Regions from separate parts of the Marinobacter sp. DSM 26671 genome, predicted to be linked through region 1. Evidence: predicted binding sites of a transcription regulator. Region 1 holds the regulator's gene; the other holds the start of a gene.
What was found. Region 1 encodes LexA, which represses DNA repair genes until DNA is damaged. Its sites were predicted from a motif close to CTGTNTNNNNANACAG; they were not measured.
Positions count from the first base shown of each region.

Region 2: a site for LexA is predicted at 9,660-9,675, ahead of recN (DNA repair protein RecN). Genes of this name have one in related genera too.

Region 1 is NZ_FONF01000005.1:119-11,410, reverse strand. Features, by position in the region: gene BM035_RS06840 (autotransporter assembly complex protein TamA) at 13-1,662, shown strand; gene BM035_RS06835 (translocation/assembly module TamB domain-containing protein) at 1,659-5,420, shown strand; gene BM035_RS06830 (SIMPL domain-containing protein) at 5,423-6,127, opposite strand; gene BM035_RS06825 (gamma-glutamyl-gamma-aminobutyrate hydrolase family protein) at 6,159-6,893, opposite strand; gene BM035_RS06820 (amidoligase family protein) at 6,886-7,887, opposite strand; gene lexA (transcriptional repressor LexA) at 8,103-8,714, shown strand; gene BM035_RS06810 (cell division inhibitor SulA) at 8,757-9,248, shown strand; gene BM035_RS06805 (hypothetical protein) at 9,253-9,513, opposite strand; gene BM035_RS06800 (DUF6586 family protein) at 9,565-10,077, opposite strand; gene BM035_RS06795 (DUF1329 domain-containing protein) at 10,302-11,105, shown strand; partial or broken gene BM035_RS22885 (helix-turn-helix domain-containing protein) at 11,220-11,292, shown strand, end outside.
Region 2 is NZ_FONF01000018.1:7,823-19,114, reverse strand. Features, by position in the region: gene greA (transcription elongation factor GreA) at 1-199, opposite strand, end outside; gene carB (carbamoyl-phosphate synthase large subunit) at 204-3,422, opposite strand; gene carA (glutamine-hydrolyzing carbamoyl-phosphate synthase small subunit) at 3,503-4,633, opposite strand; gene dapB (4-hydroxy-tetrahydrodipicolinate reductase) at 4,828-5,628, opposite strand; gene dnaJ (molecular chaperone DnaJ) at 5,655-6,782, opposite strand; gene dnaK (molecular chaperone DnaK) at 6,861-8,786, opposite strand; gene grpE (nucleotide exchange factor GrpE) at 8,879-9,478, opposite strand; gene recN (DNA repair protein RecN) at 9,734-11,292, shown strand, end outside.

The DNA.
Region 1 (11,292 bases):
GTCGTCGTGAACATGGAGGGAGACTACCCGGATCTGAAATCAAATGCCCAGGCGTTTATCGGGGAGGTTGAAGGCCGCAGTGCCAGTAATCTCAGGCGTTATGCCCCCACGGCCGTTGGTCAGGCCGAGGAGGCATTGCGGGCGCTCGGGTATTACAGCCCGTTGATTGATTGGCGGATTGAAGAGGGTGGTTCCGACACAACGGCAACGCTCGTTCTGTCCATTACACCGGGGGAGCCGGTGCGAGTTACGTCCCGGACCGTGGAGATCAGGGGGGCAGCTGCGTCAGATGAACGGTTTAACGCCGATCTGCCAGAGCACCCGGCGGAAGGCGACATTCTCAACCACGGTCAATATGCCAGCCTGCGAGACACCATCCAGACCCGTGCCCGACGGCGTGGCTATTTCGACGGCACATTTGTTACCCGTACCCTGGAAGTGGATCCGGCAACCCGAAGCGCTGCGGTTACGCTTATCTATGATAGCGGCGAAAGGTACCGGCTCGGAGAGGTAACCTTTGCCGAGGGACACTGGTTCGAGATCGGTCTACTGGAGCAGTTCGTTTCTTTCGAGCCAGGTATACCCTTCCATGCTGATGAAGTAGCAAGGCTCAACCGGGATCTCCTGAACAGCGGCTATTTCAGCAGTGTTGATATCGATGCCTCACCGGGTAGTGCCGAGGACGGCGTGATTCCGGTCCGCGTTGATCTCACCCGGCGCGAGGCCCGCTCTGTGGCGGCGGGCGTGGGGTTTTCGACCGATGTCGGACCCAGGTTCCGTGGAAACTGGCGGGAACACTGGATCAATCCCATGGGGCACAAGCGGGGCGCCGAGACAGAACTCTCGGTACCCAGGCAGAACCTGAGTACCTGGTACGAGCTGCCCCTGGATCCGCCCATGACCGACCTGATCCGCCTGAGCGCCGGTTACCAGCGCGAGGACATCGAGAATGTGGAATCGGAACTTCTGAGCCTGGGGCAGCAGTGGCAGCATCAGTTGGATAACGGCTGGCTACAGATATTGTCGCTGCGTTGGGAAGGTGAGCGCTTTAACATCGGCAATGACGAGAAAGGCACAAGCACACTCCTGCTGCCCGGTGCGGGATACTCGAAAATACACACGGACTCGCCACTGGACCCATCCCGGGGCTATCGCCTGCAGTTCGATGTTACCGGTTCGCATCGGGCGGCGCTGTCCGATGTGGATATCCTTCATGTAAACGCACTGGTCAAGGGGCTGTTTACGCTGGCGGACAAGCACCGGTTTCTGGGCCGTCTGCAGGCGGGGGCTGTGGCAACCAACCGGTTTGAAGATGTACCTCCATCCCTGCGTTTCTTCGCTGGCGGTGACCAGAGTGTGCGAGGGTATGGCTATGAAACCCTGTCGCCAGAGAATGATAACGGCGTGCCGGTGGGCGGACGCTTCCTGATGGTTGGCAGTGCCGAGTATCAGTATCAGTTTGCGGACAAATGGCGTGCCGCCATGTTCGTCGACCACGGCAACGCGATCAACAATCCGAGCGACCCGCTGGCCACCGGCGCTGGTGTCGGCATACGCTGGATCAGCCCGGTCGGGCCGTTGAGGCTGGACATCGCCAAAGGGTTGGATCGTGAATTTGGCGGGGATTGGCGCATTCACTTTTCCATGGGGCCTGAGCTGTGACGAGGACACCGGAAACTTCGGACGACAGGCCGCACAAGCCATCGGCACGCCCGCGCCGCCTCCGGTTTTGGCTGTTGGTAGGGCTGGCGGTATTGATTCTCGTGCCTGTCCTTGTGGTGGCCGCTGTTTTGCTGGCCCTGCGCTCTGAGACGGGAACCGCCTGGGTTATAGAACAGGTGCCAGGGCTTCAGGTGGAAAATGACCGGGGATCTCTGTTTGGTCGGTGGCAGGCCGACCACTTGCAATGGCGTGGTTACGGGGTCGAAGTGGTCGTTGAGTCGCCACTCGTGGACTGGTCCCCTTCCTGTCTGTTCCGAAAACAGCTCTGTATTGAGAATCTGGAAGCAGAGACGCTCGAAGTCTCGCAGTTGCCCCCGGCGGACAAAGCCGAAGGCGGGAGCCCCATTACACTGCCAGGCGTGGACCTGCCGCTGGCGCTGAATATCAGTGGCGTCCGGCTCGGGCCTTTTACCTTCAACGGCAACAGAGTCTGGGACCGGTTTGAGCTGGACGCCGGAGGGTCGGGCGCCGCCTGGAACATAAAGCGCGCCTGGTATCAGCTGGGTGAGTACACGGTGTCCGCCGCTGGCCGGATAGAAACCCGCCGGGACTGGCCTGTCAATCTGGAAGTCAAAGCGGACATCCCGCCGCCTTATGGAGACGAGTGGCTTCTCGACGCCCGGCTCTCCGGCAGCGTTCGGGACCTGATGGTCGCTGCATCCAGCCGTGGCTACCTGGATGCTGAACTCTCGGGGGAAGTCGAGCCGCTCGATCCGGCCCTGCCGGCACAGTTGAGGCTAACCTCGGATCAGTTCCGCGCAGCGCAGGCGCTGCCGGAGACCCTTGTGTTCAATGATTGGTCTGTGGACGCCAGGGGTAGCCTTCAGCAGGGTTTTCGCACCCGGGGGCAAGCTACGCTTCCGGGCACGACAGGCCCGGTACGGCTGACGCTGGAGGGCCTGGCGACGACTCGTGCGGCGGAGAACATCCGGATCGAGTTGGCCGCAGACAAGGAGAATGGTGCAGGGCAAGACACTGTGGTGGCCAATGGCAATGTCTCCTGGAGCGAGGGCCTCGAAGCCAGTGCCGACATCCGTTTGCGCGGATTTCCCTGGTATACGCTGATCCCGGGCTTTGAGCCGCCAGTGGTAACCCTTCGTTCCCTGGATGGCACCGTGTCCTGGCGTGAGGGGAACTACCATGCAGAGCTTCAAGCCGGTGTCGAGGGTCCCCAGGGCAACGCGGAACTGACCACCACGGTGGATGGCGATGCCGGGCAGACCACACTGACCAACCTGACCGTCAGCACAGGCGCCGGGTCTCTTACCGGCAACGGCTCGGTGAACTTTTCCGGGCCGCTTTCCTGGCAGGCGGCCTTGCGCCTGAAGGACTTCAATCCCGGTTATTGGGTACCTGTACTGGAAGCCAGTCTCAGCGGTGATGTGACGACCGAGGGACAACTCGGGGATGGACCGGTACCTGCCATGAATGCCGGATGGGATCTTGAGGGCGACTGGCGTTCCAATCCCGCGTCTCTGCAGGGACGGCTAGATACCTCATCAGGCAGTTGGGAGCTATCCGACCTGCAGTTGTTGGTGGGTGACAACCGTATTGAGGGTAGCGGTACCTGGGGCGACGTTCTGCGTGGTGATCTGGCTCTGAACCTGCCCGCGCCGGAAATTGTCCTGCCTGGCCTGACGGGGAATCTGCAAGCCACTCTGACGGCGGAGGGAACACCAGAGCGCCCGAGGGGCGAGCTGAGTGCAAGTGGCAAAAACCTGGGCTGGCAGGATAAGCTCGCCATTGAAACCCTCAGTCTTGAGGCCGATCTGCAGGACGGCATGCGCCTTGTCAGCCGTTTGCAGGCGGAGAACCTCAACGGGTTCGGGCAAGAGCTTGAAACGCTCACTCTGGAAGCCAATGGCACCCAGGGAAAGCACACCGTGAGCATCGGTGCACGTCATGCCGAGGCTGACCTTGAGCTGGTTTTCGCAGGAGAGGCCGGCGCTGACTGGAGAACCTGGCAGGGAGAGCTGTCCCGCGGCCTGATTGACCTTCCGGAACAGTCCCAGCAATGGCGGCTTCAGGCCCCGGCGACCCTGGCATACAAAGCCGATGGTGAGCTCACATTTGGCAATCATTGCTGGCGCTGGGAGGAGAGTACGGTTTGTGCCGAGGACCAGACACTGCTCCCGGTTCCCCGCATTGCCTATCGTATCGACCGCTTCCCAACCGTTGCCCTCGCTCCCTTGCTGCCAGAGACGTTACGCTGGGACGGTTGGATCAACGGAGAGGTTGATTTCACCACAACCGACGACGGCCCGGACGGACGCGTTTTCCTGGACGCCGGTGAAGGACAATTCCAGTTGCTGGTGGACGGCGAGTGGGAGTCACTCGCCTACAATACCCTGACAACCGAGGTCGGCCTGAAGCCGAGACAAGCCGACCTTGCGGTCCGTCTTTCCGGACCCGAGCTTGGCGATTTCACGCTGGATATGAACCTGGATCCGAACTCGGACGACCGTAGCGTTGAGGGTTCCTTCAGTCTCGAGGGTCTGGATATTGCCCTTGCAGGATTGCTTTCCGGACTGGACGAAGTTGCCGGTCGGGTGAACGGCCAGGGCCTGCTCTCCGGCCCGCTGATGAACCCGGCGGTGACCGGCGAACTGCACCTGGTGAATGGACGAGTTTCCGATCCCCGCTTGCCGGTACCAATCGAGGAAGTGATCGCCAGCGTTCAGTTTGGCGGTTACTCGGCCGAGATCAGTGGCAGGATCCGGAGCAATGCGCGAAGCCAGACCATTGTGGATGGGGAAATCGACTGGCAACAGTCTCCCCGGGGGGAAATCACGATTTCCGGCAGCCGTGTGCCATTCAACCTGGAGCCTTATGCGCAGCTTGAGGTGGAGCCGGATCTGACCATCGTTTTCAGTGAGGGGGCCCTGGAGGTATCCGGACAGGTCGGAGTGCCAAGAGGCGATATCGAGATACAGGGTTTGCCGGACCAGGCCGTGTCGGTCTCGGAGGATGAGGTCATTGTCGGCGTGGAACGGGAAGAGCCCGTTGTCCGATCGCTGAATATGGATGTGACCGTGGTTGTTGGAGAAGATCAGGTGACTTTTGCCGCCTTCGGCGTGACCGGTGATCTGGAGGGATCTCTTCGCATTGGCAATGACATGGATACCCGTGGCACGCTCCAACTGGTCAATGGCCAGTATGAAGCCTATGGTCAGGAGCTCAAGCTCAGGCGGGCAAGACTGTTGTTCGTGGGCAACCTTACCCAACCCTACCTGGACATCGAGGCCGTCCGCACCGTGGATACCGTCGTGGCCGGTATTCGTCTGACCGGCCCTGTGCAGTCGCCCCAGACGGAAGTATTCTCCAACCCCGACATGCCTCAGACGGAGGCGCTTTCCTATGTCATTCTTGGCCGGGCGCCCCAGAGCCGGGGTGATGAGGGCCAGATGAGCCGGGCGGCGCTGTCCCTGGGACTGACCCAGGCCAACAAGGTGACGGGGCAAATTGGCGAAGAGTTCGGTATTCGCCAGCTCACCCTGGAAGCGGAGGGTTCCGGCGATCAGACCTCGGTGGTGGCGAGCGGGTATCTGACGGATGAGCTGAGTGTCCGCTACGGTGTCGGCATCTTCGAGCCGATCACCACGGTCGCTCTGCGCTACGATCTGGGCCGTTACTTCTATCTGGAGGCTGCCAGCGGGCTGGCGGCCTCCCTGGATATCTTCTACACCCGGGATTTCTGAGTTCAGTCCAGCTCGAAGGTGGCGCTCACTGAGGCCCGGATTTCCCGCTCACCCACGCTCGAGACCGTATCCGACATGGATTTGGCCTCCGCCATCATCATTGGTACCGGGCGGTGCCCGCCATTGATGTTGATGGTGACTACATCACCACAGCTCTGGTCGAGCTGACTGGCCACGAATCGGCAGCGGGCCTGGGCGTCTGCGATGGCTCTGGCCAGTGCTTCCTGTTCCATACCGGTCTCATCCGAGTGGAAGAACTGGTGAGGGCCCAGGTGGTAATCCAGGCCCACAGCCTGGGCCTGCTGGAGCAGGGGGTTGAGCAGAGTAAGATCACTGATGCTGAAGCTGACGGTCTGGGAGGCGACGGCCTGCTTGCGGGGCTGCTCCTCTCTTTCAGATGCGGGCAGAGTTCGGGTGTAAAGGTTTACCGACGCGTCTGAGTAATCATTGAGCTGATCCTGATACTCGGTAATACCCTCGCGCCACTGCGCCATCAGGGCCGCTACCCGTTCGGTGGCCTTCTGGGGAAGCTCGTGCTCGGCACTGGCTGTGAACTGGAGTCTGGCGCTGTCGGGCTCGTATCGGACACTGCCCTCGCCAGTGAGCGTAACTTCACCTGCCATTGTCAGAGCAGGTACTGTGAGCGCGAGAGGGAGAATAAAACCGGACTTCAGGTTTAAACGGAGCTTTCGGTTCCGTCCGTTCATGGTAGTGCCTCCTTTGGAAACCGTTAATGGATCAGGCGTCGTCGGAATCCGGTTCCAGGCGCGCCAGTTTGTATCGGCGGGCAGCATCCACGAACTGGCCAAAGATGCGTCGGTGTCCGCCATGGTAGAGCAGGTATTCCGGGTGCCATTGGATGCCCGTTAGCCATTGGCGTCCGGTGCTTTCAATAGCCTGTACAAACAGATCATTGTCCACGGCGGTCACGCGCAGGTTGCGGCCCAGGCGCTTGATGGCCTGGCTGTGAATCCGGTTGGCGCCGATCACCGGGGAGCGCATGGCTTGCTCAAGCCGGCTGTGCGTTACCAGTCGCACGGTTTGCAGGGGCAAGAGCAGTGGGCGATGCCGGGTATTGACCCTCAGCGGTGTCACGTTCTGGCACAGGGACCCGCCGTGGAAAACGTTGATGAACTGGGCGCCGCGGCAAATCCCGAGCACGGGAATGCCAATGGCTTCAGCCTGCTCAAGCAGTGACTGATCGGTTTTATCCCGCTTGCGGTCATAGTTGGCGGTAACCTGTGGCTCCTGCCCATAACGTTCAGGATGGACGTGGGTGCCGCCTGACAGCACCAGGCCATCAAGCATCGGTACGGCAACCCGTGAACCGGGGCGAATATAGTGGGTCCGGGCACCGTGGAGGCGCAGACCCAGGCTGATCAGGCGATGGGCAAGGCTTTTTCGAGCGGGACCACTGATGCCGATCGTCAGGCCCGGAACCTCAAGTTCCTGTTCTTTGGACTCTTCAGACATACCCGTTTTTGGCCAGCCAGTCGTCAGTGGTTTCCCGCCAGCTGTGGGTCAGGTTGTGAAGATTCAGTTTGCGGCGCTCCCGGAACAGTTGCCGCATGTCGGCCAGGTCGTCGGGATTGTTGGCCAGTTGCTCCAGGACGACCCAGTCGTTCCAAACGGTTGAGAAATGCCAGCCGGGATTGTCGATGTCGCAATCCGGCAACCGGTAATGCAGGGTTGGCCTGCTTTTTATCCTGGGATCCTGAACATGGCGTTCCAGCCGTTCCTTGTCCAGGTGGGCAAACAGTGGAAGCAGGTCAAGCGCGCGATTGCGGGTAGGATTGAACTCCAGGTAATCCTCCATGAGCTCCCCGAGGTTTGGTTGATAGTTATCCTCCATCAGGAGCTCGGTGTAGCGGCCGTGCCAGGGTTCGATGTACGTAGTGAATTTGCGGCTGACGTCCAGTTGATGCCGGTGCTTGAGCCATTCATACAGGGCCGCGAACGCCTGGAAGTAACGAACCAGGGTCTCCGGGCTGAGGTCGGGCAACTCGGGATTAAGCTGCAGGCCAAACGCAAAATAGATGGCGTCCCGGCTGCCCAGTGCCCCGGCGTTCCTGAGCTTGTCGACGAGCGTTTCAATCACCTCGACGCTGGAAAACTTCAGGGGTGGGCTTATGATCTCAAGGGGTACCACGCGTTCGGCCGCGGCGTCGATCACATCCATCGCCTGTCCACCGAGTTCACGAATGGACTCGGGGAGGCGCTCATCCGCCAGATCAAGATCCTTGATCGGATCGGAATCAAGCTCAACCGTGAAGTCGCCAAGAGCTGTCTGCAAGGTTGTCACATAGCGTGACTTGAGCTCAGGTGTGCCCTCCAGCATCTTCGCCGCCAATGTAACCAGCTCATCGTAGCCCAGACCAGACAGTTCGATCTCGACGCCAACCCGGCGTTCCTTCCCTTCGTTCGTCTCTAGGATTTCAGGCATCCTGCAGGCACTGACTTGAGTCATGGTGCTCCCTGGTTCGTGAGGAATATTGCCCTAACCATATCACACCGCTGTTGATCCTCATTATTAAGCGGATGCAAGAAAATCAGGGAGCCGACTTTACACTGGATAAAACACTGTATATAGTCAGTTTACTGTATAAAAAAACAGGGCCACCGGAGCCACTCTTACGAGAGGCTGATGTTTGCAGCGGCCCGATCCCGATATAGCGGAGTAGCTTGATGAAGCTGACAGCAAGGCAGTCCCAGGTACTGGATATTATTCGCCGATACGTCGACGAGACCGGCTATCCGCCAACCCGTGCTGAAATCGCAGCAGAACTGGGCTTCCGTTCGGCCAACGCCGCGGAAGAACATCTCCGGGCATTGGCAAGGAAAGGTGCCATCGAGATGGTGCCGGGAGCGAGCCGCGGCATCCGTCTGCCTGAGGCGGAAGAGGATCTGGGCCTCCCGGTCATTGGTCAGGTCGCTGCCGGTAGTCCGATCCTTGCTCAGGAGCACATCGAGGACCACTGCACACTGCAGCCAGAATTCTTTTCGCCGTCTGCAGATTATCTTCTGCGGGTCCGGGGCATGAGCATGAAAGACATCGGTATTCTCGATGGCGACCTGCTGGCAGTTCACAGTACCCAGGATGTTCACAACGGCCAGGTGGTTGTTGCCCGGGTTGGCGATGAGGTCACGGTAAAGCGTTTCCGCAAGGAAGGCTCGAAAGTCTACCTGATTGCCGAAAACGAAGAATTCGCACCGATCGAAGTGGACCTGACCGAACAGGAGCTGTTCATCGAGGGTCTGGGTGTTGGTGTTATCCGCCGCTCTGACCTGCACTGAGCGGTTCGGATAGCCTCAGATAGTTTGAATAACGGGTGAATTATGGAACAAATGAGCTTTAATCAGAATCTGGCCTACAACCCCAATGCTCTGTCCTGTTCAGTGTCGGCAACCGCCGCCCGCGAGCGACGTTCCGTCATTCGCGCCCGACGCGCTCCGGAAACCACCGAACCCAAAGTCTGTGGCAATGTGACGGAGATCATTCTGCCGGAAGGCCAGGTAGAAAATTTCCAGCTGCTGTTGCCAATGCTGACCCAGCTGAATCAAGAGAAGCGCTGGCTGGCCTGGATCGACCCGCCCCAGGCGCTGGTTAGCAAGTGGCAAAAAATGCACGGGATTGTCGCCGGCGAATTGCTGGTGCTGCGTTCAACACCGGACTATCCTGCCCAGGACCTGGCAGAGCGAGCCCTCAGTGCCGGCACCTGTCACGCTGTGGTCATGTGGACCCGTAAACTGGGGCGAGTTGCCTTCGAATCCCTGCAAAGAGCCTCGGCCGAGGGCAATAGCCACGGCGTCGTTCTCAGGCAGCGTTAACCGATCAATGCAAAGTGTAGGAGGGCTGGGCGTCTGAGGCGTCCAGTTCGTCATCTTCCCAGTCGATATCGTGGGCAACATTGCCTACAGCCTCAATGCCAGCTGCAATCATGGCTTTGGCAACCGACATATCCCGATCTTCCATCATTTCCCGGGCTTCTTCCGAAAAAGAGATTTTTACCAGTGGCGCACTGTCATCATCAATGCGGCGCAGAGCGTAATCGCCATTGGTCAATTGCACGATTTCAAAAAACGATGGTGACATTCAATAAACCTTCAAGTTAATACGATTTGAATAACCGGAGCTGGGAGTGGCTTACCACTCGCTGTGCTGCTCTTCCAGATCGTCGGCAAAATGTTTGACGGCGGTCAGCGTTTTCATCAAAGCAGCCGACGATCGATCCGGGCCGGAATCGGCCGATACCGCAATGATGTTTTCCTCGCTCACGGTTTTTTTGGTCGCCGGGGGTCTGCTTTGGGCGCGCTCGAGTTGCTCCAGATGGTTCCACCAACTCCCGGATCGCTGTTCCAGCTCCTTCAGGCGGCCAACTTCACTCGGTTCTGGCCCGATAAGAGCGACCAGCTCATCAAGGGTTGAAGGCTCCTCTGATTTTCTCTGGTATAGCCTCGCAACCATGACCAGCAACAGTTTTCGAGACCGCAGAAGCAGCTCGATCGCCCCCTGAATAGCGGCCTCCCGGCGCAGCGCCTGTTCCGCCTCGTTGGGACGTTGTTCCTGAGCCTCGTCTGTGGGCCGGTCGAGTGGCTGAAGCAGCGTGCGGGCGAGAAAGAGCTTTTGAGAAACCAGTGAGTGCCATTGCGAGGCCATGGAATACCTTCAATCCCCCAGCGCGGGTGTAACCCCGAAAAATTAATTCGTCACTATATCATTTTCGCTATCAAATTTCTTCCATTCTCTGTGCGGTGAGGTTTCACAATAAAACACAAACATTCACTTGAAACGACCGTTTGAATTTGGCAAAAAGGCGCCCGGCTGTGCGAGTTCTGCTCGTGGCGGCGACCCAACAGCATGAATTTCTGGAGGTGTAAGGGATGCGAAGCCAACTCGTTGCAGGTGTCGCACTGGTTTTTCTCGGGTTTTCCGGACAGGCCCTGTCCAAGGTCACGGCCGCCGAGGCCGAGCGGCTGGGTGGTGAATTGACCCCGGTCGGAGCCGAAAAGGCGGGCAACCGCTCAGGCAGCATACCCGAATGGACCGGAGGTTTGGCCACGCCGCCGGACGGCTGGCGTGAGGGGCAAGTGGAAATTAACCCGTTTCCCGAAGATGAGGCTCTTTTCGTTATTACCTCCAACAATCTGGAGCTATACAGGGACAAGCTTTCAGACGGCCACATTGCCATGCTGGAGAATTATGGGCCTGACTTCTTCATGCCGGTTTACCAGACCCGACGGACTGCCGCGTTTCCCGACCACGTCTACGACAAATTTCGTGAGAACGCGCTGACAGCTCAGTTGCTGGACAACGGTAACGGCGTTCGCGACACCATCATGACCAGTCCCTTCCCGATTCCAAAAAATGGTCTGGAGGTTATCTGGAACCATATCCTTCGCTATCGGGGCGAAGAAATTTCCCTGCGTAGTGCCTCTGCAACGCCCCAGAGGGATGGCTCCTACAACCCGGTGGTCAATGATTACGACTACTTCTTCGCATACAGCCAGAGGGGCGCGGAGCTGGCGGAAATCGATAACAAGATTTTTTACCTGAAGACGGACACTGTCTCACCGTCGTCACTGGCCGGCACCATCACGCTGGTGCATGAAACGCTTGACCAGGTGCGGTCGCCGCGTCTTGCGTGGCGGTACGATTCCGGTTCTGTTAGTGGCCAATTAAAATGACCCACTACTGGCCATTAATTTTGACCCACCCCCGGGTGGCCGTCAGGCCACAGAACCAGCTACTGTCCCCCGCTTTTATCCATGGCCGGGGGCATGTCAGTGAAGGAGTGGGTTGTGATACACAAGATCAAGGCACTGCACGATAACGGCAAAGGGCTGTCGATCCGCGCCATCAGTCAGGAACTGG
Region 2 (11,292 bases), on a different contig from region 1:
CGATTTCCTGGATACGGCCTTCAATAAAGCTCTGCTGCTCGCGGGCAGCATGATATTCAGCGTTCTCTTTCAGGTCGCCGTGCTCCCGGGCATCGGCAATCGCCGCAATAACCCGGGGACGATCCTCGGACTTCAGCTTCTGAAGCTCCTCGCGGAGGCGGGTCTCGCCCGCCTTTGTCATCGGTACTCTGTCAGCCATAGTCTCACTTTCCTGCGTGAAGATCCTGGAGGCGGCGTACAGTGCGCTCCGGGCCGAACTTGATGGCCCGGCAGAAGGCTTCGCCGCCCGCCAGTGTTGTTGTGTAGGTTACCTTGGTCTGCAACGCCGACTGGCGGATCTGGGCCGAGTCGGAAATGGCCTTGCGACCTTCAGTGGTATTGATGATCAGCTGAACCTGTCCGTTCTTGATGGCGTCCACAATATGCGGACGGCCTTCACGGACCTTGTTCACCCGATCAACCTTGATTCCGGCCTCTTTCAGGGCCTTGGCGGTGCCGGTGGTAGCCACAAGCTTGAAGCCGGCTTCGACCAGATCCCGGGCCACTTTTGCGGCGCCGGGCTTGTCAACATCCCGCACAGACATGAACGCAGTGCCCTTGGCCGGCAGACGCTCACCAACAGCCAACGCGGCTTTGGCGAAGGCTTCGTCGAAGCTGTCACCCAGGCCCATGACCTCACCGGTCGATTTCATTTCCGGCCCAAGGATCGGATCCACCGCCGGGAACTTGTTGAACGGGAACACCGACTCTTTCACCGCATAATAGCTGGGGATGATTTCCTGGGTGAACTCCAGCTCTTTGAGGGTCTTGCCAGCCATCACCCGGGCCGCCACCTTGGCCAGGGACACACCGATGGCCTTGGACACGAACGGCACGGTACGCGAGGCCCGCGGGTTTACCTCGATCACGTAGATCTCGCCGTCCTGCCAGGCCAGCTGCACGTTCATCAGACCGACCACATCCAGCTCGATGGCCATCTTCTTGACGGCATCGCGCATTTCGTCCTGAACCTGCTGGGACAGGGTGTACGGCGGCAGCGAGCAGGCGGAGTCACCGGAGTGAACGCCGGCCTGCTCGATATGCTGCATGATGCCACCAATGACCACGTCTTTACCGTCGGAGATGGCGTCGATGTCCACCTCAATGGCGGCGTTCAGGAAGTGGTCGAGCAGCACCGGGCTGTCGTTCGAGACCAGCACTGCGTTGCGCATGTAGCGAACCAGTTCTTCCTCGTCGTAGACGATTTCCATGGCACGACCGCCCAGCACGTAAGACGGACGCACAACCAGCGGGTAGCCGATCTCTCTGGCTGCCAGGATGCCTTCCTCGTGGCTGCGCACGGTAGCGTTTTCCGGCTGCTTCAGGCCCAGGCGGGTGATCATCTGCTGGAACCGTTCCCGGTCCTCGGCACGGTCAATGGCGTCCGGGCTGGTGCCGATGATCGGCACACCGGCCGCTTCCAGGCCACGGGCCAGTTTCAGCGGGGTCTGGCCGCCGTACTGCACAATCACGCCCTTGGGCTTCTCGACGTGAATGATTTCCAGCACGTCTTCCAGGGTGATCGGCTCGAAGTACAACCGGTCGGAGGTGTCGTAGTCGGTGGACACGGTCTCCGGGTTGCAGTTGATCATGATGGTTTCGTAGCCGTCTTCACGCATGGCCAGGGCCGCATGCACACAGCAGTAATCGAACTCAATGCCCTGGCCGATCCGGTTGGGGCCACCACCGATCACCACGATCTTCTCGCGGTCGCTGGCGTCCGACTCGCACTCTTCCTCATAGGTGGAGTACATGTACGCGGTGTCGGAGGCAAACTCGGCGGCGCAGGTATCCACGCGCTTGTACACCGGGCGGATATCCAGATCGTGGCGCAGCTTGCGCAGGCTTACCTCGGAGATGCCCAGCAGTTTCGCCAGGCGGGCATCGGAGAAGCCCTTGCGCTTGAGACGGAACAGGGTGGCCTGGTCAATGTCGGCCTTGCCGGCACTCTTCAGCGCCTGCTCTTCCCTGATCAGGTCCTCGATCTGCACCAGGTACCAGGGATCCACGTGGGTATGCTCGTGCAGGTCCTCCACCGTCATGCCAGCCCGGAAAGCGTCGCCGATGTACCAGATGCGGTCGGCACCGGGCACGTTCAGTTCGCGGGTCAGGGTTTCCCGGGAATTCTCGGAATCCAGGTCTTCGAGTTTCTCGTCAAAGCCTTCGGAGCCCACTTCCAGGCCGCGCAGGGCTTTCTGCAGGGATTCCTGGAAGGTGCGGCCAATGGCCATGACCTCACCCACGGATTTCATCTGGGTGGTCAGGCGGGCATCGGCCTGGGGGAATTTCTCGAAGGTAAACCGGGGGATCTTGGTGACCACGTAGTCGATGGACGGCTCGAACGAGGCCGGGGTGACGCCACCGGTGATTTCGTTGCGCAGCTCATCCAGGGTGTAGCCTACCGCCAGCTTGGCCGCGACCTTGGCGATCGGGAAGCCGGTGGCCTTGGAGGCCAGCGCCGAGGAGCGGGACACACGGGGGTTCATCTCGATGACGACCATGCGGCCGGTGTCCGGATTCATCCCGAACTGCACGTTGGAGCCGCCGGTTTCCACACCGATTTCACGCAGGACTGCCAACGAGGCGTTCCGCATGATCTGGTATTCCTTGTCGGTGAGGGTCTGGGCCGGGGCCACGGTGATGGAGTCACCGGTGTGCACACCCATGGCATCGAAGTTCTCGATGGCGCAGACAATGATGCAGTTGTCGTTCTTGTCGCGGACAACTTCCATCTCGTACTCTTTCCAGCCGATCAGGGATTCGTCGATCAGCAGTTCGTTGGTCGGGGACAGATCCAGACCACGGGTACAGATTTCCTCGAATTCGTCGCGGTTGTAGGCGATACCGCCGCCGGAGCCGCCCATGGTGAAAGACGGGCGGATGATGCACGGGAAGCCGATGTCGTCAGCCACTTTCCAGGCTTCTTCCATGGAGTGGGCGATGGTGGCCCGCGGACACTCGAGGCCGATCTTCTTCATGGCCTTGTCGAAGCGGTCCCGGTCTTCGGCTTTATCAATGGTGTCGGCGTTGGCGCCGATCATTTCCACGCCGTGCTTTTCCAGAATGCCGTGGCGCTCGAGGTCCAGGGCGCAGTTCAGCGCGGTCTGGCCGCCCATGGTGGGCAACAGCGCATCCGGCTGCTCTTTCTCGATGATCTTCTCGACGGTCTTCCAGGTGATCGGCTCGATGTAGGTGGCATCGGCCATGACCGGGTCGGTCATGATGGTTGCCGGGTTGGAGTTAACCAGAATAACCCGGTAACCCTCTTCGCGCAGCGCCTTGCAGGCCTGGGCTCCGGAGTAATCAAACTCGCACGCCTGCCCGATCACGATGGGGCCGGCGCCCAGGATCAGGATGCTTTGGATGTCGGTACGTTTTGGCATGTCTTGGTAAACCTGTCAGCAACTTTTGAATTCTGGCAGCGCAACACGCGGCGCCCGTGAGCTTTCCGTAGCGATCGGTCTCAGGCCGATCGCGCCTCCATCAGGCGGATAAACTCGTCAAACAGCGGGGCCACATCATGGGGGCCGGGGCTGGCTTCCGGGTGGCCCTGGAAGCTGTAGGCCGGCTTGTCGGTCCGGCGAATGCCCTGCAGGGTGCCGTCAAACAGGGACTTGTGAGTCGCCTCGACATTGGCCGGCAGAGTTGCCTCATCCACGGCAAACCCGTGGTTCTGGCTGGTGATCATCACGGTGCCGGTGGCGATATCCTGAACCGGATGGTTGGCTCCGTGGTGGCCATGCCCCATCTTCATGGTCTTGGCACCGCTGGCCAGGGCCAGCAACTGGTGCCCCAGACAGATACCAAACACCGGAATCTCGGTTTCCAGCACTTCCTTGATGGCGGTGATGGCGTAATCACAGGGCTCGGGGTCCCCGGGACCATTGGACAGGAACACACCGTCCGGGTTCATCGCCAGAACCTCGGAGGCCGGAGTCTGCGCCGGCACCACGGTGATGTCGCAGCCCCGGGAGGCGAGCATGCGCAGGATGTTCAGCTTGACGCCGTAATCCCAGGCAACCACCTTGAACCGTGATTCCTCACGCTCACCGTAACCCTCGCCCAGGGTCCACTCCGTCTCTTTCCAGGACCAGATCTTGTCGGAGGTAACCTCTTTTGCCAGATCCATACCCTTGAGGCCCGGGAAGGCTTTTGCCAGTTCCAGAGCCCGCTCGGCAGTGGCGTTTTCACCGGCAACGATGGCACCGTTCTGGGAGCCCTTGTCCCGGAGGATGCGGGTCAGACGGCGGGTATCGATGTCGGCGATCCCAACAATGTTGTTGCTTCGCAGGTAATCGTCCAGAGTTCCCTTGCTACGCCAGCTGCTGGCCAGCAGAGGCAGATCGCGGATAATCAGGCCGGCGGCCTGGATGCGGTCTGACTCAATGTCTTCTTCGTTCACACCGGTGTTACCGATATGCGGGTAGGTCAGGGTCACGATCTGGCGGGAGTAGGACGGGTCGGTCAGGATTTCCTGGTAGCCGGTCATGGCGGTGTTGAACACCACTTCGCCGCTGGTTTCTCCGTCAGCGCCGATGGCTGTGCCGTAGAACAGGCTTCCGTCTGCGAGTGCAAGGATTGCTGGTGTGCTCAAGGCTTGTATCCTCATCGAGTGGCGTATCGGTTCGTCACGAACAGGAACGCAAGCGCAAATTCAGGTTGCAAAAAAGCGAGACGGAGTCTTAACTCGGTCCCGCTTTTTCAGAATCTTTGTGCAAAGGTACGCTTGGTGCAGTCAAACCGCCTTATTGTAAAAAATATGGCGCTTTGTGTCCACGAGAAATGGCCTCACTTGAGGTCCAGCACGTCCTGCATATCATAAAGCCCGGCCGGCTTATCCTTCAGCCATAAAGCGGCCCGCATGGCACCCTTGGCAAAGGTCATCCGGCTGCTGGCCTTGTGGGTCACCTCGATACGCTCACCCTCGGTGGCGAACAAGACGGTGTGATCACCCACCACATCCCCCGCCCGAATCGTTTCGAAACCGATTTCCTTGCGGGTTCGCTCGCCGGTGAAGCCCTCACGACCATAGACGGCACACTCTTTCAGGTCACGACCGAGGGCATCGGCGACGACTTCACCCATGCGCAGGGCCGTTCCCGAGGGCGCGTCTTTCTTGTGGCGGTGATGGGCTTCGATAATCTCCACGTCGTAGTCGTCACCCAGGGTTGCGGCGGCGGTGCGCAGCAGGTTGAGGACGACGTTAACGCCCACGCTCATGTTGGGCGCAAACACTACGGGCGTGGACTCGGCGGCCAGAGCCAGTTGCTGCTTTTCGGCGTCGGACATGCCGGTAGTGCCGATCACGAGCATCTTGCCGTTGGCCTTGCAGAACTCGGCGTTTTCCAGAGTCAGGTCCGGGAAGGTGAAGTCGATAAGCACATCGAAATCATCCTTCACATCGGCCAGGCTGCCGGCCATTTTGACGCCGGTTTTGCCGATCCCGGTCATTTCGCCGGCATCGGCGCCGATCAGGCTACTGCCGGGCTCGACCACGGCGGCACCCAGCTCGAGACCCTCGGTGCCGTCAACGGCTTCAATCAGGACTTTTCCCATGCGCCCGGCGGCGCCGATGATTGCTACCCTCATGCTCGCGTTCCTTCTTGTCGCGCCGATCAGAATTTCATTTCGTCGAAGAAGCTTTTCACGCCTTCAAACCAGGAGGTCTTCTTCGGGCCGTGCTCTGTGCCGTTACTGGCGTCCAGAGTTTTCTGGAACTCTTCCAGCAGCTCTCTCTGGCGCTTGGTCAGATTCACCGGCGTTTCCACGATCACACGGCACAGCAAGTCACCAGCAGGACCACCACGAACCGGGCTGACACCCTTGTTACGAAGGCGGAACAGCTTGCCGGTCTGGGTCTCCGGTGGAATCTTCAGTTTCACCCGGCCATCCAGTGTCGGCACCTCGAGCTCTCCACCCAGAGAGGCATCAACGATGCTGATGGGAACTTCGCAATAGAGGTTGCGGCCATCGCGGGTAAAGATGGAATGTTCCCGCACGGCTATCTGCACATACAGATCTCCGGGAGGACCACCATCGACGCCCATCTCGCCTTCACCGGAAAGGCGAATGCGGTCGCCGGTGTCAACGCCGGGCGGCACCTTGACCGACAGTGTTTTCTCTTCCTGAACCCTGCCCTGACCGTGACAGGCCTTACAGGGGTTCTTGATGATCTGGCCGGAGCCCCGACAGGTCGGACAGGCCTGCTGTACGGTAAAGAAGCCCTGCTGCATGCGCACCTGCCCCATACCCTTACAGGTACTGCAGGTTTCCGGGCGGGAGCCTTTCTCGGCGCCGCTGCCGTCGCATACTTCACATTCGCGATGCCCCGGGATCTTGATCTGGACCGTCTTGCCTTTCACGGCCTCTTCCAGATCCAGCTCCAGGGTGTAGCGCAGGTCCGCACCCCGGGTGTTGCGGCCACGACCGCCGCCACCAAAGATGTCGCCGAATACATCGCCGAAGATATCCGAGAAGCTGGCACCGCCGCCTCCGAATCCGCCGCCTCCGGCCTGGCCGTCAACGCCCGCGTGGCCGAACTGGTCGTAGGCAGCCCGCTTGGACGGCTCTGCCAGTACTTCGTAGGCTTCGCTGGCCTCCTTGAACTTGTTCTCGGCTTCGGTGTCGTCCGGGTTACGGTCGGGGTGGTACTTCATGGCGAGCTTTCGGTAGGCTCGCTTGATTTCCTTCTCGTCCGCGTCCCGGGAAATCCCGAGAATCTCGTAATAATCGCGCTTGGCCATGCTTTTAAAACCCTGTTTTTAAACGCGGAAAACGCGGGGATCTCCCCGCGTTTTCCAACTACCTGATGTACGTCAGATTTATCGCTTGTCGTCGTCTTTGACTTCTTCGAACTCAGCGTCGACAGCATCGTCAGACTTCTGGCCCTGGGCTTCTTCCTGCCCACCGGCTTGCTGGGTCTGATCCGCCTGATCTGCATACATCTTCTGGGCCAGCTCGGAAGAGACCTCGGTCAGCTTCTGAGTCTTGGCTTCGATGTCTTCCTTGTCGGAACCTTCCAGAGCGGTTTCGAGCTCCTTGATGGACGCTTCGATGGACTCTTTCTCGCTGTCGCTGACCTTGTCACCGGCTTCGTTCAATGTCTTGCGAACGGCGTGAACCATCGCGTCGCCCTGGTTGCGAACCTGGACAAGCTCTTCGAACTTGCGATCTTCCTCGGCGTTGGCCTCGGCGTCCTGCACCATCTTCTCGATTTCGTCATCGTTCAGACCGGAAGAGGCCTTGATCACGATTGACTGCTCTTTACCGGTCGCCTTGTCTTTGGCGGACACGTTCAGGATACCGTTGGCGTCGATATCGAAGGTAACTTCAATCTGCGGCACACCACGCGCTGCCGGCGGAATATCAGCCAGATCGAAACGGCCCAGCGATTTGTTCTGGGCAGCCTGCTTACGCTCACCCTGAACCACGTGAATGGTTACCGCGGTCTGGTTGTCGTCCGCTGTGGAGAACGTCTGCGACTTCTTGGTCGGAATCGTGGTGTTCTTGTCGATCAGCGGAGTTGCCACACCGCCCATGGTTTCAATACCCAGGGTCAGCGGGGTTACGTCCAGCAGCAGAACGTCCTTCACATCACCGGAGAGAACGGCCGCCTGGATGGCAGCACCCATCGCCACAGCTTCGTCCGGGTTAACGTCCTTGCGAGCTTCTTTGCCGAAGAACTCTTTCACTTTTTCCTGCACCAGCGGCATGCGGGTCTGACCGCCGACCAGGATAACCTCGTCGACTTCGCCTGCCTTCATGCCTGCGTCCTGCAGCGCTACTTTACACGGCTCGAGGCTGCGCTGAACCAGGTCTTCTACCAGAGATTCCAGCTTGGCACGGGTCAGTTTCACGTTCATGTGCTTGGGACCAGACGCGTCTGCGGTGATGTACGGCAGGTTAACGTCGGTCTGCTGGCTGCTGGAAAGCTCGATCTTGGCTTTCTCGCCCGCTTCTTTCAGACGCTGCATCGCCAGGGAATCGCCGCGCAGGTCGATACCGCTGTCTTTCTTGAACTGGTCTGCCAGGTACTCGATGATCTTGAGGTCGAAGTCTTCACCACCGAGGAAGGTGTCACCGTTGGTGGCCAGAACCTCGAACTGGTGCTCACCGTCAACATCGGCAATTTCGATGATGGACAGGTCAAAGGTACCACCCCCCAGGTCATATACCGCCACGGTACGATCGCCGCTCTTCTTGTCCAGGCCATAAGCCAGGGCTGCTGCGGTCGGCTCGTTGATGATGCGCTTCACTTCCAGCCCGGCGATCTTGCCTGCGTCCTTGGTGGCCTGACGCTGGCTGTCGTTGAAGTAGGCCGGAACAGTGATGACGGCTTCGGTCACTTTTTCGCCCAGGTAGTCTTCTGCAGTCTTCTTCATCTTCTTGAGAACTTCTGCAGACACCTGCGGCGGCGCCATTTTCTCGCCCTTCACTTCAACCCAGGCATCACCGTTGTCTGCCTTGGCAATCTTGTAGGGCACCATCTTGATGTCTTTCTGGACTACATCGTCTTCAAAACGACGACCGATCAGACGCTTGATGGCGTACAGGGTGTTGTTCGGGTTGGTAACCGCCTGGCGCTTGGCTGACTGGCCAACCAGGGTCTCACCATCGTCGGTGTAGGCGATGATGGACGGGGTGGTGCGATCACCCTCGGCGTTCTCGATTACCTTCACCTTGTCGCCATCCATGATGGCTACACAAGAGTTGGTCGTTCCCAGGTCGATACCGATAATCTTGCTCATTGAGTCACTCCAATTCTTCTGAATGCTTTCCAGGAGGCCATTTGCCTCCGCTTTCGCTATTTACTGGCTATATTGGCGCTTTAATCGGCTTTTCAAGCCTGCTCATCAATTTTTGGTGCATCTTCCGCTTTCGCGACCACCACCATGGCCGGCCGCACAACACGACCATTCAGCAGATACCCTTTCTGCACCACGGCTACCACGCTGTTCGGCTCGGCATCCGGCGCAGGCACCATGGACATGGCCTCGTGATGCTGGGGATCGAAGGGTGCGCCCACCGGGTTGATCTGCTCAACGTTGAATTTCTTCAGGCTGGACATGAAAAGACTCAGGGTCATTTCCACGCCTTCGCGAATTGAGGCAACCAGTTCGCCGGACTCATCGTGACCCTCGGTGCTCTCGACCGCCTTCTCAAGGCTGTCAGCTACCGGCAACAGCTCCTTGACGAACTTTTCCAGGGCAAACTTGTGCGCCTTCTCAACGTCGATCTCGGCCCGACGGCGCACGTTCTGCATTTCCGCCTGGGAGCGCAGCATCTGCTCCTGGAATTCCTGAACCTGAGCCTGGAGCGCTTCCACTTCGGAGGTTTCGTTGTCGCCGGCTTCGCCTTCAGCGGCCTGGGCCTCCTCTTTCGCAGCCTCGAGGGCTTCGTTCAGTTCCTCGTGCTCGTTGCGGTTCTCGTCAGTGCTCATGGCTACTCCTGCTTCATCTAAAGCGGCCCGCTGTCAGTGGCCGGTTAAACATGGGCTCCGGCCGCCTCGAGCCGGAAAATGTCGTTGCGAACGGATATGGGGCCCGCTCTCCAGGTTTCAACCACCAAAGCCTGCAATCCTGAAGAAAATACCTGCCTCAGGTTTGCAAACCACAAAAACCCTGTATATATTCACAGTCACTGTATACATCCACAGTGTTTTGCCGGTTTCAGGAACAACGCGGAGGTTATCTGCATGCTGACTCAACTTACGGTTTCCAATTACGCCATCGCTGAACGAGTGGAACTCCAGTTCAGCAAAGGCATGACCGCATTGACCGGCGAGACCGGCGCCGGAAAATCCATCGTTCTGGACGCCCTCGGCCTGGCCATGGGTGGCAGAGCCGATGCCGGCGCCGTCCGGCATGGTGCCAAACGCGCCGACATCACAGCGACCTTCGACGTATCCGGAATTCCTGAGGCAACCGAATGGTTGGCAGAACACGAGCTGGATGACGACAACGATTGCATCCTGCGCCGGGTCATCAGCAAGGATGGCCGCTCCCGCGCCTACATCAATGGCCAACCCTGCCCCCTGAACCACCTCAAGGAACTGGGCGGTGTGTTAATGGATATTCACAGCCAGCATCAGCACCAATCTCTTTTGCGCAAGGAAACCCACCGCAAGCTGGTGGACGAGTTCGCCGGCGTTGAGACCCTGGCCGCTGAAACACGGGAAGCCTGGAAATCCTGGAACCAGATCCGCCAGCGGCTGACCGAACGCCAGCAGAATGCCGATGAAGCAGAGGCCAAACTCCAGCTTTTGCGATATCAAGTGGAAGAACTGGATCGTCTTGCACTGGAAGCGGGCGAGCAGGAAAACCTGGAACAGGAACAGGCGCAGCTCAGCCAGGCGGATACGGTTCTGCACAACAGCCATCAGGCCGCCCTGCTTTGCACCGAAGATGAAACCAGCGCAGTGGATCTGGTGCGCCAGGCGTTACAGCAGCTGGAGCAGCTTCCGGTGGACGTTCCTGCACTGGCGGACACGATCCAGATGCTGAACGAAGCCCAGATCCAGATCAGTGAGGCCGGCGACAACCTTCGCCATTTCGTCGAGGACTACGAGGCCGACCCAGCTCGACTGGCGGAAGTGGAAGAACGGCTGAGCGCCATCTACCAGATGGCCCGCAAACACCGGATCACACCGGAAGAATTACCGGAACTGCATCAGCGCCTGAGTGCCGAGCTGGCCGAGCTGGACGGTGGCGAGGGCAGCCTGGAGCAGCTGGCCGCAGAGCTGGACAGCCAGCGCGGACGCTTCGATGAGCTGGCCGCGGAGCTGTCAGAGGCCCGTGCCAGGGCCGCCGCCGAACTGGATCAGCGGGTCGCAGCGGAGCTCACCCAGTTAAGCATGCCCAACATGCAGTTCATTACACACCTGAACCGCAGCAACGGTGGGGAGCCAGCGCCCCACGGACTGGAAGAGATTGAATTCCTGGTCAGCGCCAACCCGGGGCAACCTGCGCGGCCACTGGCCAAAGTAGCCTCCGGCGGCGAACTGTCGCGAATCAGCCTTGCCATCCAGGTGGTGGTTGCCCAGACATCAACCACACCCACACTGGTCTTCGATGAAGTGGATGTCGGCATTGGCGGCGGCACGGCCGAGGTGGTTGGCCGACTGTTACGGACTCTTGGCGGCAACGGACAGGTGCTCTGCGTCACCCACCTGCCGCAAGTGGCGGCCCAGTGTCATCAGCACCTGTTTGTCAGCAAGTTTACCGAGCAGGATGCCACCTTCTCGAAAATCGAGAC